DNA from 4 places in the Cytobacillus sp. GQ23 genome. Region 3 is predicted to be linked to each of the others. Evidence: predicted binding sites of a transcription regulator. Region 3 holds the regulator's gene; each other region holds the start of a gene.
The links. Region 3 encodes Rex, which represses fermentation and respiration genes when NADH is low (regulators of the CRP and FNR family bind a similar motif). Its sites were predicted from a motif close to TTGTGAAATATTTCACAA; they were not measured.
Positions count from the first base shown of each region.

Region 1: a site for Rex is predicted at 1,622-1,639, ahead of AC6CHU_RS23195 (cytochrome c oxidase subunit 2A). Genes of this name have one in related genera too.
Region 2: a site for Rex is predicted at 2,786-2,803, ahead of AC6CHU_RS17140 (AtpZ/AtpI family protein). Genes of this name have one in related genera too.
Region 4: a site for Rex is predicted at 2,048-2,065, ahead of qoxA (cytochrome aa3 quinol oxidase subunit II). Genes of this name have one in related genera too.

Region 1 is NZ_JCAXER010000037.1:386-4,595, forward strand. It holds tRNA gene AC6CHU_RS23140 (tRNA-Met) at 83-156, shown strand; tRNA gene AC6CHU_RS23145 (tRNA-Asp) at 160-236, shown strand; tRNA gene AC6CHU_RS23150 (tRNA-Phe) at 407-482, shown strand; tRNA gene AC6CHU_RS23155 (tRNA-Tyr) at 505-588, shown strand; tRNA gene AC6CHU_RS23160 (tRNA-Trp) at 596-669, shown strand; tRNA gene AC6CHU_RS23165 (tRNA-His) at 681-756, shown strand; tRNA gene AC6CHU_RS23170 (tRNA-Gln) at 782-856, shown strand; tRNA gene AC6CHU_RS23175 (tRNA-Cys) at 867-940, shown strand; tRNA gene AC6CHU_RS23180 (tRNA-Gly) at 959-1,032, shown strand; tRNA gene AC6CHU_RS23185 (tRNA-Ile) at 1,041-1,117, shown strand; gene AC6CHU_RS23190 (hypothetical protein) at 1,202-1,333, opposite strand; gene AC6CHU_RS23195 (cytochrome c oxidase subunit 2A) at 1,697-1,837, shown strand; gene AC6CHU_RS23200 (cytochrome c oxidase subunit II) at 1,850-2,314, shown strand; gene AC6CHU_RS23205 (cbb3-type cytochrome c oxidase subunit I) at 2,329-4,023, shown strand; gene AC6CHU_RS23210 (SCO family protein) at 4,083-4,210, shown strand, end outside.
Region 2 is NZ_JCAXER010000020.1:81,853-86,062, forward strand. It holds gene AC6CHU_RS17115 (F0F1 ATP synthase subunit delta) at 1-323, opposite strand, end outside; gene AC6CHU_RS17120 (F0F1 ATP synthase subunit B) at 320-841, opposite strand; gene atpE (F0F1 ATP synthase subunit C) at 991-1,203, opposite strand; gene atpB (F0F1 ATP synthase subunit A) at 1,279-1,992, opposite strand; gene AC6CHU_RS17135 (ATP synthase subunit I) at 2,014-2,388, opposite strand; gene AC6CHU_RS17140 (AtpZ/AtpI family protein) at 2,394-2,615, opposite strand; gene AC6CHU_RS17145 (S8 family serine peptidase) at 2,913-4,210, opposite strand, start outside.
Region 3 is NZ_JCAXER010000035.1:45,822-50,031, forward strand. It holds gene groES (co-chaperone GroES) at 1-220, opposite strand, end outside; gene AC6CHU_RS22830 (CPBP family intramembrane glutamic endopeptidase) at 513-1,238, shown strand; gene AC6CHU_RS22835 (YdiK family protein) at 1,279-1,470, shown strand; gene AC6CHU_RS22840 (redox-sensing transcriptional repressor Rex) at 1,492-2,136, opposite strand; gene moaC (cyclic pyranopterin monophosphate synthase MoaC) at 2,164-2,646, opposite strand; gene abc-f (ribosomal protection-like ABC-F family protein) at 2,840-4,210, shown strand, end outside.
Region 4 is NZ_JCAXER010000024.1:63,744-67,953, forward strand. It holds gene AC6CHU_RS19185 (hypothetical protein) at 3-179, shown strand; gene ltaE (low-specificity L-threonine aldolase) at 373-1,404, opposite strand; gene qoxA (cytochrome aa3 quinol oxidase subunit II) at 2,096-3,088, shown strand; gene qoxB (cytochrome aa3 quinol oxidase subunit I) at 3,078-4,210, shown strand, end outside.

The sequences.
Region 1 (4,210 bases), on a different contig from region 3:
TGTCGCGGGGCGGTTATATCACCGAATAAGCTGCGATGAAATGCTTGATGTGAGCATAGACAAATCACATAAATAATACTATCGCGGGGTGGAGCAGTCCGGTAGCTCGTCGGGCTCATAACCCGAAGGTCGCAGGTTCAAATCCTGCCCCCGCAATCCGGTCCGGTAGTTCAGTTGGTTAGAATGCCTGCCTGTCACGCAGGAGGTCGCGGGTTCGAGTCCCGTCCGGACCGCCATTTTTACAAAGAGATATAAGCTTTGGCTCAGTAGCTCAGTCGGTAGAGGATTTTAAAAGAATGCAGCTGCGAAGCTTTTCATCATCGAATAGCATGCTTTTAAAATCTGCGACAAAGAACGCATGGCTTTGAAGCACATTTATTTAGATTTAGGGATATAATATTATTTTGGCTCAGTAGCTCAGTCGGTAGAGCAAAGGACTGAAAATCCTTGTGTCGGCGGTTCGATTCCGTCCTGAGCCACCATTTTCTTAGTCTTTACAGACTTGGAGGGGTAGCGAAGTGGCTAAACGCGGCGGACTGTAAATCCGCTCCTTCGGGTTCGGCAGTTCGAATCTGCCCCCCTCCACCATTGATATAGGGGTATAGTTTAATGGTAAAACGAAGGTCTCCAAAACCTTTGATGTGGGTTCGATTCCTACTACCCCTGCCAGTAGGATAGTGGCGGTTGTGGCGAAGTGGTTAACGCATCGGATTGTGGCTCCGACATTCGTGGGTTCGATTCCCATCAATCGCCCCATTATTCTTTTAAATTGCATTATTATTGGGCTATAGCCAAGCGGTAAGGCACCGGACTTTGACTCCGTCACTCGCAGGTTCGAATCCTGCTAGCCCAGCCATTTTTTTTAAGGCAGCATAGCCAAGTGGTAAGGCAGAGGTCTGCAAAACCTCCATCCCCGGTTCAAATCCGGGTGTTGCCTCCAAATTATATTCCTTACAAAGCGGGTGTAGTTTAGTGGTAAAACCTCAGCCTTCCAAGCTGATGATGAGGGTTCGATTCCCTTCACCCGCTCCAACACATATGGGCCTATAGCTCAGCTGGTTAGAGCGCACGCCTGATAAGCGTGAGGTCGATGGTTCGAGTCCATTTAGGCCCACCATTATACATACCATTTTCAAACTAATTCCAATAGGGATTAGTTTTTTTTATTTATGTGAAACTTCTTGAGTTTAGTCTGGCCATTCTAATTTTCGTTTATATTATCTTCTAAATCTTTCACTCTCTTTTCAAGTTTCTTAACTTTATCATCTGAAAATAATGCAAAAGAGAACGCACCCGCAGCTAATGAAAAAGCTAAAATCACGAAAGCATCCAAAATAGTCACCCCAATTTTAATTAATTTCTTAACTTGCCATTTAGCTTAAGAACAATAGTATACATCCCTCAAAATCATTTTAACATAAAACCCCAAATGTTATTGCTGCACTACCGTCTTACAAGCTTGATATTCTTATGATCATTATAGGACTTCTGGTAAGTGACTTTTTGTGAACTATTTGTGAACCTATATGCTTACCAGAGCACTGTTCAATAGAGATAACCCTTGGTACTACAGTGTTTAACCAAAATTGCAGGCCTTTTGCTTTGAAGATATATGAAAAAAGTGTGATTCAATTCACTTTTATGAAAACCCTTCTCAACTATGATGTAGGTAACAAAGCTAAGGAGCTGATGGAAGGTGGATGCACGAAAAGTGAACCAGAGCAGTTCAAAGGAACATAACTCTCTAAAGGGTACGTTCTTTTCAGTTACAGTTGTAGGGCTTGGGATCTTTGTTACTTATTTAATAGTGTATGGCCTGTATATGGCCAGATTATAGGGGGGATACAAAATGATGCATCGGTCAGAGAAGATATGGCTGATTCTAAGCTTTGGGATGATTATTGGATTCATGCTGATTACGGGCTACCAGACATTCGCCCTGGAGCTGGGGCCGCCGAGCTATGGAGAGCGAATTGATCCGCAGAAAGTGGATGAAACAGCACCGTTCGATAATCCAGGGATTAAGAAGATAGGCGAGAAAGAGTATGAAGTAGTCATGACGCTTCAGGTATTCAGCTTTACCCCAAATGAAATTGAGGTGCCTGCCGGATCAACAGTTCATTTTACATTGACGTCAAAAGATGTCGTTCATGGGTTTCAGGTTGCAGAAACTAACTTAAATGCTATGGTAGTACCTGGCTATGTACAAAAGATCACTCAGAAATTTGATAAGCCAGGTGAATATTTAGTACTTTGCAATGAGTACTGCGGTGCGGGCCATCAGATGATGAGCACGACCATTACGGTGAAATAAAGGGGTGATAGACAGTGGAAACAGTTATTAAGCAATCTGGAAGAACGCAAGTTATTAAGGATAAAGCAAATAAAATTATGGGAATTAGCCTTGAGGATGCAAAATTAACGAAATCATATTTATCTGTTGCTTTCCTGGCCATCCTTTTGGGAGGAATACTTGGATTGCTGCAAGGCCTGAATCGGGCTGGAATGTTTGAATTGCCGGCATGGCTGAATTATTATCAGGTACTTACAGCTCATGGCCTTCTGCTGGTAGTCGTACTGTCGGCTTTCTTCACAATCGGATACTTCTATGCCGGGTTATCCCATACACTGGGCGGCCTGCTTCCTAAGGTCAGAAAGATGGCATGGATTGGCTTCTGGATGAAGATTTTCGGATTTGTCCTAGCGGTGATTCCGATTTTAATGAATGAAGCATCAGTTATGTATACATTCTATCCGCCAATGGCTGCTTCACCCATTTTCTATATAGGCTTAGTATTTATCGTATTGGGTGTTTGGATGGGCGCCTTTGGTGCCTTCATCAATGTGGCCAGCTGGAGAAAGAGGAATCCGGGCCAGCATATACCGATCCTTTCTTTCTTTGCAACCGGGGTCTTTGTTCTCTTATTCTTCGGCAGCATACCTGTAGCGATTGAAGTCTTTACGATTATCCCATGGGCTTTTGGGTGGGTGGAGACAATTAATGTAATGGTTGCACGCACTTTGTTCTGGGCTTTCGGACACACGCTGGTTAACATCTGGTATTTAACAGCTGTTTCTGCCTGGTATGTCATTGTTCCAAAGATCATTGGGGGAAAAAGGTGGAATGACCTTTTAACAAGGATCGTAGTAATCGCACTCGTTATTATGAATATTACAGGCGGTTTCCACCATCAAATTATAGATCCTGGTATTTCAGAGCCAGTTAAATACATGCACGTGTTTATGAGTCTGGCAATTGGTTTCCCTTCTTTAATGACTGCTTATGCTATGTTTGCAGTATTTGAGCGTACAGCGAGAAAGAAAGGCGGAAGAGGTCTTGTCGGCTGGTATAAGAAACTTCCTTGGGGAGATGTACGATTCCTTGCACCATTTATCGCGATGGCTGCTTTTATTCCTGCAGGGGCGGGCGGAATTGTACAAAGCACAAATCAATTGAATCAGGTAGTCCATAACACAATGTGGATTGTCGGCCATTTCCACTTAACACTTGGCATGTCAGTGGTCATGACATTCTTCGGCATCAGCTATTGGCTCATTCCTTATGTATCAAAAAGAGTGCTGACACCGCAGATCAATAAACTTGGGGTTATACAAACGATCATATGGACGCTCGGTATGATCATCATGTCAGGAGCAATGCACTGGGTAGGGCTGCTGGGTTCTCCAAGAAGGACGTCCTATTCAACATACTTTGACAATGCGACTGCTTTAAGCTGGGATCCTTATCTGTTCTTCTTGGCCATAGGCGGTACCCTGCTGATGATTGGTGTACTCATCCAGGTATATGCCGTATTCTACCTCATGTTCTTTGCACCAAAAGGGAACACAGAATTCCCTGTTGCGGAAGTGGAAGAGGATGAAGCGCCTACACCTAGATGGACAGAGCGCTGGGGATTATGGATTGTGTGTATGATTGCCCTTGTCGGCATGGCATACGTCATTCCATTGGTCGATTTTATAGTCAACGCGCCTCCAGGTTCACCTCCATATAAAACCTGGTAAGGAAAGGGAGATAGCTCGGCTCTGGGCTGTCTCTTTCTTTTAAAAGGAAGTGATGAATCATGATTCCCAAAAATAGAACGGCTTTATCAAGCTTGATTGTACTGATGTTTGGCGCATTTCTTTTTTACATTGGCACAGATGGGTTTCAGGCATTTACGGCTGAAACAGCCAGGGTTAATCAGTTAAT
Region 2 (4,210 bases), on a different contig from region 3:
TCCGCAATTCCTTTTTTGTCATTCGCCAGGCTTATAAAATGATCTGCCACATCAGAGATATGATCCTCGCGGTGGCGTTCAATTAATATCATTAACGTGTTTAGTACAAACGTGTTCACAGATGCAAATGCTTCTTTTAAAATCTCTTTTTTCTTCTCAATTGAAAGCTTTGGAGATTTCAAAACAGACTTTAAATCTGAGTTATGGTTTACTACTTCTTTCACTGCACGAAGCTCTTCTTCCATTTGGTCAAGAAGCTGGTGTTCATTCGCAAGCTGGAAAAGAGCCAACGCGTAGCGCTTTGCTACTGTGGAGCCCGTCATCGCTTTTCTCCTGCCTCTTGAATGTATTCATTGATCAGCTTTTCCTGATCAGCTGCACTTAGTTCCTTCTCGATAACCTTGGAAGCAATTAGGACAGACAATGAAGCGACCTGCTCGCGGATAGCGGCAACCGCTTGTTCTTTCTGCTGCTCGATTTCAAGCTTAGCAGATTCCTTAATGCGTTCAGACTCTGTGCGGGCAGCCGCAACGATCTCCTCACGCTGCACATCGCCTTGTTTCTTCGCATTTTCGATAAGGCCCTGTGCTTCAGTACGTGCTTCTTTTAAAAGATTTCTTTGCTCTTCTAATAGCTTCTTTGCTTCTGTACGGCTTTCTTCAGCCGCTTGAATTTCACTGGCAATGTGTTCTTCACGCTGCTGCATAATGCCCATTAAAGGACCCCACGCGAATTTTTTCAGCAATGCCAACAAGATAATGAACATAACCAGCTGGTACAAAATGTCCCCGCCGTTAAAACCGCCGCCTGCAGCGCCTAATACTAGACTGTTTGTTAACACCCTCGATTCACTCCCTTCAAGAGTTGTTCCACTTATGAAACGGAGTCATATGCATGATTCCGAATTAGTTTACGGTAAAAAAACATAAAGGAATGGCGAAGGTTCATGGAATGATCTTCGCCATTTTTGAACGATTGGTACAGTATTAATTAACCGCCGATAACCATGAACGCGATAACAACGCCAATGATCGGAACGGCCTCAACTAGTGCAACCCCGATGAACATTGTAGTTTGAAGCATACCGCGAGCTTCTGGCTGGCGAGCCATACCTTCAACTGTTTTTGATACGATAAGACCGTTACCGATACCGGCACCTAGTGCTGCTAAACCGATTGCAATTGCTGCTGCTAAAAGACCCATTATTGAGTTCCTCCTTAAATTGTATGAAAATTTATTTGTTTAAAATGTTTTGTCCATAGAATGAACAGGTATATATTAATGGTCCTGGCTCACTTTGTGTGCCATATAAACCATTGTTAACATACAGAAAATGAATGCCTGGATAGATCCGACAAAGATTGAGAATCCCTGCCAAACAAGTGTTGGTATAACTGCGGCAAGCATTCCGCCTACACCGGCATGTGCAAGACCTCCGACAAGCAATGTCAGCAGGATCTCACCGGCGTAAATGTTACCGTAGAGACGAAGTCCCAGTGTCAGAGTATTTGCAAACTCTTCAATGATTTTCAATGGGAACAAGAAAGGCATTGGCCTGATAAAATCCCGGCCATATTCTCCTACTCCTTTAAGCTTTACGCCATAGTAATGCGAAAGCCCGACTACCATTGCCGCTAATGTTAAGGTGATAACAGGATCGGCTGTTGGCGATTTCCACCATAAAGTGTGATCATAAGTGATCGCGAACGGAAGTCCGAGCATGTTTGATACAAAGATATACATGATCAGGGTTAATCCAAGGATATGGAATCTTCCGCCTGTCTTCCAGTCCATCGTACTGTTAATGATATTCTTAACAAAATCCATAACCCATTCGAAGAAGTTTTGCATCCCCGTTGGTTTCATGGCCAATCGACGGGTTGAAAGCAGAGCAATAATGAAGACAATAGCACTGGCCACTGTAATCATCAGTATGTTTGATAAGTTAAAATTCAATCCTAAAAATTCTTTTATAGGAGCTTCATGATGCAATAGTGTTCACCTCTCTTCCCGCTATTTACGTAATTGAAAAGATTGAAGAAAATAATCTATCATAATGACAATATAGGATGTCATTAATCCAAATACCACACTGATCAGATGCAGCTTTTCAGGATATTCCAGAGCGATCATAACAGCAAATACTGCTGTAGCCATCCTGGATACCGTTCCAAGTGAACGCACCTTCTCGCCTCTCTCGACTGCCTCTCCAAATTGCAGCGCCTTTCGTGAAATCAGCCACAAATTGAACAGACTTAAGCATGTCCCGAAGATCAAGCCCAGAAAAATAGATTGATAAGGTGTAAAACCCCAGCCGAGAACATATACAGACAACAAAAGGAATATGTATTTTCGCTGTCTTTGAAAAGTTGCTTTGATTTCCGGCATGATGTTCATTCTCCTGTGAAAAAATGTTGGATTAGGCGAAGCATGGCGTAAATCCCGACGCCCAGCCCAATGAACAAGCCGATTAATAGGAATAAAGGCTCAGTTCCTGCCTTGCTGTCAAGCCATCTTCCGGCGAAAATGCCAATGAGCGTGGAACCTACTAACTGGGAAAGAATGGCGGACATTAAGGCCATCGCCTTAAATGGGTTGCGGTCTTTTTGACGCATTAAAACGCATCCTCCCTTAAAGAGAATGGTAAGAGGGTTTTGAGGCCGTAAAAAATCAGTTAAACATCATGCAGAAGTGGGAAATATGTCTGCAAAAATATTTTGAAAACCCTATCATCTTTTACCCTTTGTAAGCATACAATAGGGCTTTGTCAATGTCAATGCGTTTGGAGTGAAAAAGTTCACAAACAAAAAGGTAAAAATATGGTATGTTCACATATTTATCACATTTAATTTTCCCCTTTTATATTGAAAAAGGAGCGAGAATCTGCATCGCTCCTGAAAACCTTTTTTCGCTTACTTTTTGATCTCCTCTGCTTCTGAAGGCACCGGATCCCCCAGCTGGCCATCCGGCCTCACAAATATATAAGTTTCAAGCCAATCTTCCCGGCCAGCCTTTTTAGCAAACACCTTCGCCAGGTAAAGACCCGGCCCTGGCAGCTTTTCTGCAGGGATTTCCTGCAGCAGCTGTCCCTTGCCGGCATTTCTTTTCCAATCCAGAAATCCCATGAACCGAAGGCTTTCCGAATCAAACATCGCAATTCCGAACTCCTCCGCACCGCCAGGCAGATATACTTCATACCGATACGTTCCCGGTTTATCCCCTTTGCCAATTCCGAATCCCATCACCCTTGGGTAATCAGGCTCCTCAAGTACATACAGGTATGGAACATGGATACTTTCAGAACCTGCTTTCAATAGTAGGTACCCGTCATGGATCTTATTCTTTAAAAGGGTCGGATCTGCAGACATTTTGATTTCGACCTTTTTCTTTTCACCCGGATTCAATCGGAAGGTCATTGGCATTTCCCAATTGATGCCCTGCTCCTTATAAGGTACGGAAAAGGAATAAGACTGCGTTTTTCCACTTATATTTTCAACCGTTATAAAACTGCTGTGGTCATGCAGCCTGTCTGCGATCTGAAATTTGCCGAATTGCATGGAAGCCGGTAATACAAGCGTTTCTGCCTTCAGCGCCTGATCAAGCTGTATCCTGCCGGCCCCCTGCTCATAGGTTCTATATGTCCGTCCTTCCGAGTTCCTTATTAGCTTAGCGGTATTCATGAGTGCTGCCTTAATCTGTTCCGGTCCCCATTCGGGATGTGCCTGTTTCAGGATGGCACAGGCACCAGCCACATGCGGAGCGGCCATACTTGTCCCCTGAAGCGGCAGGTAGCCGCCGGGAATCGTGCTATTTATGGCGACCCCCGGCGCCACAACATCCGGTTTAATTTCCCATGTGGATGTAACAGGTCCGCGGGAGCTGAAGTCGGCCAGGATGTCCCTTTCTTCTATTATATTAGTCCGGGCAAGGAGCCTTCCCTTTTCTTTTAAAAGCTTCTTGATCCTCTCGCCTTCTTCCTTTGAAAGCGCCGCTGCCGGAATAGTAACCTCGCTGTCCAGATTGCCGAAGAATCTGCCTTTTGTGTTATTATAAATAATAATTCCCTCTGCGCCTGCTTCCATCGCATGGACAGCTTTATCCGTAAACGTCATTTCCCCTCTTTCCACCAGTACGATTTTTCCTTCCGCATTCTTCAATTCAACCGTATGCCCGAGTCCTCCATCGACAATTTCATATGAGCGATCAAATT
Region 3 (4,210 bases):
CTTCAGTACCGGCATATTTTGAGAAGATGATACGGTCGCCGTCAGCAACTTCAAGGGCAACACGCTCACCGTTTTCAAGAACGCGGCCAGTTCCCACAGCTACAACTTTGCCTTCTTGAGGCTTTTCTTTAGCAGTGTCCGGCAGTACAATGCCGCTTGCAGTTTTTTCTTCAGTTTCAACAAGCTCGATAATGATTCGATCACCTAGTGGCTTTAACAAGTGAAACAACCTCCTCAAATAATATGTAAATATTTTTATTTATTAGCACTCTCTCTTTATGAGTGCTAACACAATTATTATATTAATGAATCTCATATCTATTTGCAAGGGTGAAGCTTAAATTTTTTATAAAAAATTTCCTCATAGACAACCTCTTAAGTATGCTTCACCAGCCCTCATTTTAATCATGTACTTCTCCTCCTTTGATGCTGATATTTGAAACACCCTCCCTATAAAGAGTACAATGGCTTTAGGACTTGCAACCAACACTCAGATTAAGGAGTAAAACACTTTGAAGAAGGAATATTGGATTATATTAATCGCCTATATTGCCATGCAGCTTTCAAGCTTGTTTGGTGTTCCGCTCGTATTAATAACTGCCGATGCCCTGGGACATAACCCCGAGAATATGCAGATTCTTGCTGTAGCCTACTGGCTCGTAATCAGTTTCACGATTACGCTGACCATTACGCTTCTATTACTAAGGAAAGAAATGAAAAGGGGACTCGATCGGGATGCCTCTTCTGTGGCAGGCTCAGCGGGCTGGGCAATAGGAGGCATATTTTTGGCCCTGATTGCTCAAGCTACTGCTGCAAGTATTGAAAACCTGATTGGCATTGAAATGGGCTCTGAAAATACGCAGCAGATTATCCGGATTATTGAAGCATCGCCAATTGTCATTTTAATCAGCTCGGTCATCGGGCCAATCCTTGAGGAGATCGTCTTTAGGAAAATTATTTTCGGTTCCCTCCATAAGCGCTTTAACTTCTTCCTGTCTGCCCTGATCAGCTCGGTTATTTTTGCACTTGCTCATTTTGAGCCTGAACATGTATTGCTATACTCGGCAATGGGATTCACCTTTGCCTTCTTATATGTAAAGACCAAGAGGATTATCGTGCCGATTTTTGCCCATGTGGCGATGAATACCTTTGTTGCGGTTGTTCAGCTGAATCAGGATAATTTACAAAAGTGGTTAAAAGAAATGGAAAATTTGCAGAGCTTTATCAGCTTTTTCTAGAAAGAATGCTGTGGAGTTTTAAACTTACTGGGGGATTATCATGAGAAGCACACCTTTGTTTTCAGGCTTTATTTACATCCTTCTCGGATGCCTTTTCACTTTTATAGCCATCCAGAATACCCAGCGGGAAGAAACCTGGGGATTCTTTACTTATTTTTTAATCCTAATTGCTACATTTGATTTTGGCACCGGCCTGCGGATGCTTGGCCTGCATTTTAAAATGAAAAAATGAGCCGCATAAGGCTCATTTTTTTTACACTTCTTCAGGATAATTTTTAAGAAAATAAACCAGTGACTGCAATTCCACTGCCAGATCGATATGGTGAATCCGAATCGAGGACGGCACAGTGAGCCTCGCAGGTGTAAAGTTAAGGATTCCTTTTATTTTCGCATTCACCATCCGATCGGTGATAGTCTGGGCAGGCGGTGCAGGCACCGTTAAAATTGCCACCTGAATATTATTTTTCACAATCACTTCTTCAAGGTCATCCATATGATGGACCGGAACATCACCGATTTTCGTGCCAACCTTACTCTCATCCACATCAAAGGCTACTTCTATTTTCGTATTATTATTTTTAAGAAAATTGTAGTTTAGAAAAGCGGTCCCTAAATTCCCTACCCCGATCAAAGCGACTTTAGTCAGCTCGTCCTGGTCAAGAGTCTTCCGAAAGAAGCCTAAGAGGTAGTTCACATTATATCCATATCCTTTTTTCCCTAACGCACCGAAGTACGAAAAATCACGGCGGATTGTTGCAGAATCCACTTTTACCGCCTCACTCAATTCTGCTGATGAGACTCTCTGTTTGCCGGAGGAATGAAGGTTCTTTAGGAAGCGGTAATATAATGGCAGCCGTTTAGCTGTTGCCTGTGGTATCTTAATTGGTTCATTGGCCATTCGTCCATCCCCATTTCTTATGATGTATTAATTTCGTTTAAAATCTCCGTTTTTCCCGCCTGTTTTCTCTATTAAAAAGGTTGGTCCAATTACCATTCCTTTATCTACAGCCTTACACATATCATAAACGGTCAGCGCACAGACTGAAGCAGCTGTTAACGCTTCCATTTCCACACCCGTATTTCCTTTTGTTTTAACAGAAGCCGTAATGATAAGGACATACTCATCCTCTTCTGCTTTCCATGAAAATGAAATATCGACACCCTTAAGAGGCAGCGGATGGCACATCGGAATAATGTCCCATGTTTTCTTGCTTGCCATAATGCCTGCCGTTTGTGCAACAGCAAGAACATCCCCTTTTTTCATGGAGTTTGATGTGATCTTTTCGTAAATCTCCTGATTCACCGAAATACTTGACTGAGCAATGGCTGTCCTTGCGGTCTCAGGCTTATCGCTGACATCCACCATTTTTGCCCTGCCTTCTTGATTAAAATGAGTAAAATCCGCCATTAAAAAAACACCTCTCTTCAAAATCATACACTATTTTTCGGATTCTTTGTATGTGCATTGTAAGGTTCTTCACATATTTATTTACCTTTTCTTCTGTTTTAATGACCTTCATCCGGGCTTATAGTCCTGTCTCCTTTATTGCCGAACAATATATGAATGAGTTACACTTACTCTATACCAGAGGTGAAAGAACATGATACTATTACAAGTCAATCAGCTGGCAAAAAGTTTTGGAGCTGATCCCATTTTAACGAATATAAAGCTTGAAGTACAAACCAGGGACCGTATTGCCCTTGTAGGACGCAATGGTGCAGGAAAATCTACCCTTTTAAAAATAATTGCCGGACAAATGACGTATGATTCCGGAGAGATCATAAAGCCAAAGGAAGTAACCATTGGCTATCTTGCCCAAAATACCGGCCTGGAATCAGATTTATCCATATGGGAGGAAATGCTGACTGTTTTCAGTCATCTGCAAAAGCAGGAAAAACAGCTTCGCAGCCTTGAAGAGCAAATGGCGGATCCTGATGTCCTTGGTAATTCTGATGCCTATGAACGAGTTTTAAAAGATTACGACAAACTCCAGGTTGATTTCAAAGAAAATGGCGGTTATCAATATGAAGCTGATATACGTTCCATTCTCCATGGACTCAACTTCAGCTCAATGGGCTATGATACAAAAATTTCGTCCTTGAGCGGCGGTCAGCGAACAAGGCTGGCCCTTGGTAAACTTCTGCTCACAAAGCCTGATATACTAATCCTGGATGAGCCTACCAACCACCTTGATATAGAAACACTATCGTGGCTCGAACAATACCTGCAGGGCTACAGCGGTGCCATTCTGATCGTATCACATGACCGCTACTTTCTTGATAAGGTCGTTTCCCAGGTTTACGAGATATCGCGCCACCAAATAAGAAAGTACCCTGGAAACTACAGTTCCTATTTGGATCAAAAAGCAGCTAATTTTGAAAAAGAAATGAAGCAATTCGAAAAACAGCAGGAAGAAATCGCTAAGCTTCAAGACTTTATTCAGCGAAACCTTGCCCGTGCCTCCACTACTAAAAGGGCACAAAGCCGCAGAAAGCAGCTGGCCAGAATGGACGTGATGGACAGGCCGCAGGGAGACGAGAAATCAGCTTCCTTTGGGTTTGATATCGAACGGCAGTCAGGCAATGAAGTATTGAATATATATTCTTTAGCAATAGGGTACAAAGAAATAGTGAGCGAGAATATTTCTATGCGGCTGGCAAGAGGCGATAGTATTGCACTTGTAGGACCAAATGGAATTGGCAAATCCACATTGCTTAAAACCATTATTAAGAAAATCCCTTCTTTTACTGGGGAGATTCAATATGGCTCTAATGTGACCATTGGCTACTATGACCAGGAACAGGCAGAGCTCACAAGCAATAAACGAGTACTGAACGAATTATGGGATGAATACCCTCTTAAACCGGAAAAAGAAATCCGGACCATACTTGGGAACTTTCTCTTCTCCGGCGATGATGTTCTTAAAACAGTTTCAACACTGAGCGGCGGGGAAAAGGCCCGGCTTGCACTT
Region 4 (4,210 bases), on a different contig from region 3:
CTTTGAGGCAATATATCATTACAGGCATGAATGGTGCGCATTACTACGGATATCCGCAGATCCAATATGGGCCCTGGTGGCAGGCTATCCATCAGGGATACCCCTTTCACAGTGTTTGGCATCAGAGTCATTTGCACACCGGACATTACATTGTTGTTACTCAGCAGGGATATTATTAAATCAAGTTTCGTTAAGCTTTGTGGTTATCAGATCAAGGCAGTCTAATGGATGGGTCTTCTCCTTGTTTTCATCTTCGGGTCAGCACTCCTGATTTGAGTAAAAAAAATACAAATGGTTCTCTTGCCCCCCTGCTCCAATTATCACGTGTGCAGAAATAAAAAAACGCATGCCGGAAGACATGCGTTTGTCATATTAAACAGTTTGTGCTGCTGTTTTTTGAATGGCTGTTATTGCTTGTTCAAGCTGGTTTCTGTTCACATCATAGTGAGTAACGAAACGCACATAACTAGGTCCAAAAGTTCCAGATAGAACTCCTTGGGCTTTTAATTTTTCAACAAATTCCGATGAATTCATCTTAAGGTTTTTTACATCGGCCACAAGGATATTTGTATCTACCTGATTTACGATTTCAATCCCATTGATTTGGCCTAGTTGCTGTGCAAGATATTGGGCATTTTCATGGTCCTCAGCCAAACGTTCTCTCATTTGTGTTAAAGCAATAATTCCGGGAGCCGCTATGATGCCAGCCTGCCTTAGTCCCCCGCCAAGTCTTTTGCGCCATTTTCTCGCGGCTGTTATAAAATCTCTGTTTCCTGCCAGTATGGATCCGACCGGAGCACCCAGCCCTTTGGATAGGCATACCTGGACAGTGTCGCAATGCTTTGCTAATTCAGAAGCCGGGAGGTTCAGTGCTGCAGCGGCATTGAATAATCGTGCTCCATCTATATGTACGGGAATGTCATTGGAATTTGCGATACGATGAATATCTTTCATATTATCAATGGGAATCACGGCACCGCCTGCTCGATTATGGGTATTTTCAAGGCAAATTAAGCCAGTTTCAGGAAAATGCTGATCCTCTCCCCTGATGGCAAACTCCAAGTCAGCGGGATTCATGGCCCCTCTTGTCCCGTTTAACGTTCTGGTCTGTACACCGGCGAATGCAGATGGAGCTCCGCTTTCATAGTAAAATATATGGCTTTCTGCCTCGAGGATTATTTCATTGCCAGGACGGCAATGTGTTAATATGGCAATCTGGTTTCCTTGTGTTCCGCTTGTTACGAAAAGTGCCGCTTCTTTTCCAAGCACTTCAGCAGCTTTTTCCTCCAGTATATTTATTGAAGGGTCCTCTCCATAAACATCATCTCCAACTTCAGCTTCATAAGCCGCTTTTCTCATTGCTTCAGTCGGCTTTGTGACTGTATCGCTTCTTAAATCAATCATGTCCTCACCCTGTCTCTATCTAATTTTACTTTATGTTACTGCAGTATTCTGTATTTTTCAATAAATAAGAAAGAGCACTTACAGGCTTTTAATCAAAATCATTTTCCTGTTATGAAAAATCCTTTTCTGTCCGAAGAGTCACCTTTTTTGTATATCTTCCTTTATTATTGAAGGCTCTTTTCTTTTCGTATTAATTTTTGTTTTCTGCTTATAGTGTTGTCCGTTGTTGGCCGCTAAGGATGCTCCTTTTCCGCGAGGCTTGCGCCTAAGGCTCCTCGGCGCTGCGCGTCTGCGGGGCCTCACCTGGCCCGCTACCCCCGCTCTAATTATCTCAGTAAATATAATACAAATAGCAACAAAATATACGAAAACAGCCATGGTGAAAATTTCATAAAAAAAGTTCAAAAGTTGTTCAAAAGTTCGATAATGCAGCAGAACCGTTGTTATATTGCTATTTATAGAAAATAAAAAGCGGTTCAAAGTTCTTACATATATTTCCTTTTGATATTTGTCACAACTTTTCACATTTGCTTATGTTAATATCATTTACACAGTGATAACTAAGTTAAATAAAGGTTTCAGGGATGTGCAATTTTGCCAGCAATATATTTTTTTGACATCTTTGTGAAATTGCGCACATTATTTGTGAATTATTTAACAATAGTTTTGTTTAAAGGAGATGAAACATCAGATGAAAAAAATGCTGCTCTCTTTAACAGCTATATTGCCGATGCTTTTGCTCAGCGGCTGTAATATGGTTGTTTTTGAACCGCAGGGTCCTGTAGCCAGAAGCATTACTGAATTAATTAACTGGTCCCTGATCTGGATGCTTCTTGTTGTTGCAGTCGTATTTGGATTATTCGGCTACATTGTTTGGAAATACCGTGAAAAACCTGAGAATAAGGATTATGAACCACCCGAGGAGCATGGGAGTACACTCCTTGAAATTATCTGGACCGGGATTCCGATCTTAATCGTCATTGCGTTAACGATCCCGACCGTTAAAACCCTTTATGCGCTGGAAGAAACACCAAAGGGCTATGAAGAAAAAGAGCCTATTACCATACATGTTACATCTGCTGACTGGAAATGGATTTTCAGTTATCCCGAAGAAGGCATTGAGACAGTGAACTATGTCAATATTCCCGAAGATAGGCCAGTACTCTTCAAAATGACTTCCGCAAGTACCATGCAATCTTTTTGGGTGCCTGCACTTGGCGGACAGAAGTACACCATGCCGAAGATGGAAACAGAATTGTATCTTGTTGCAGATAACCCTGGATCATACGAAGGCCAGAACACGAACTTTAACGGCCGCGGATATGCGGATATGAAATTTGAAGTGCTTGCCCAAACACAGGAAGATTTTGACCAATGGGTTGAAGATGTTAAGGATACAGCACCTAAATTGACAGAGAAAGAGTATGAAGGACTGCTGAAGCCTACTCATTTAGGAAGACTGACATATTCAAATACTCATTTAGAATGGGTAAATCATGCTGATCCTCACTCTAAGGCTTATACAAACCCTGAACTTTACAGAGGCCATGGATACCAGGGCAAGACATTTGAAGAAGACGATAATTACAAAAATGAGAACCCGAATGTAATTGAAGGTCATGGCAAAGACAGCGGCCATGATGACAGTGAAGAAAACCATGGAGGTGGCCATAGTGGGCATTAAATGGGATGAGTTTTTTATTACCGGAGATCCCCTTATACTAGGTTCCCAGATTGCCATTTTGCTGACAATGATTGGTGCAGTGGCAGGGATTACCTATTTGAAAAAATGGAAGTATCTGTGGACAGAATGGCTGACTACTGTTGATCATAAAAAAATAGGTATTATGTATATCATCTCCGCGGTATTAATGTTTTTCCGCGGCGGGATGGACGGCCTGCTGATGAAAGCTCAGACTGCGCGGCCTGAAATGGAATTTTTGAATTCCCAGCACTATAATGAAATCTTTACAACACACGGCGTTATCATGATTCTCTTCATGGCTATGCCGTTCTTGATTGGATTAATGAACGTTGTCATTCCGCTGCAGATTGGTGCACGTGACGTTGCCTTTCCACAGCTGAATGCTCTAAGCTTCTGGCTGTTTTTCAGCGGAGCTATGTTATTCAATATTTCCTTTGTCATTGGAGGATCGCCTGATGCAGGCTGGACTTCCTACTTCCCTCTTGCAGGCAAGGAGTTCAGTCCGGGAATCGGCAATAACTTTTACGCCGTCGCCCTGCAGATTGCCGGTATCGGTACATTAATGACAGGTATAAACTTTATCGTTACGATACTGAAAATGAGAACAAAAGGCATGACACTGATGAAAATGCCGATGTTCACGTGGACTACTTTTGTTACATCAATTCTGATTGTGGCTGCGTTCCCTATTTTCACAGTCGCATTGGCATTGATGACATTCGACCGTCTGTATGGAACACATTTCTTCACGGTATCCGGCGGAGGCATGGATATGCTTTGGGCTAACCTGTTCTGGCTATGGGGCCATCCAGAGGTATATATTGTTGCCCTTCCTGCTTTCGGGATTTTTTCAGAGGTTATTGCGACCTTCTCAAGAAAATCATTGTTTGGCTACAAGTCAATGGTATTTTCCATCCTTGGAATTGCGCTTCTAAGTATGGTTGTATGGGTCCACCATTTCTATACAATGGGATCAGGACCTGCGGTTAACTCATTCTTCTCCATCACGACAATGGCAATAGCCATACCGACCGGAGTTAAGATGTTCAACTGGCTGTTTACGATGCGGAAAGGCCGCATTAAAATTACTTCTGCCATGCT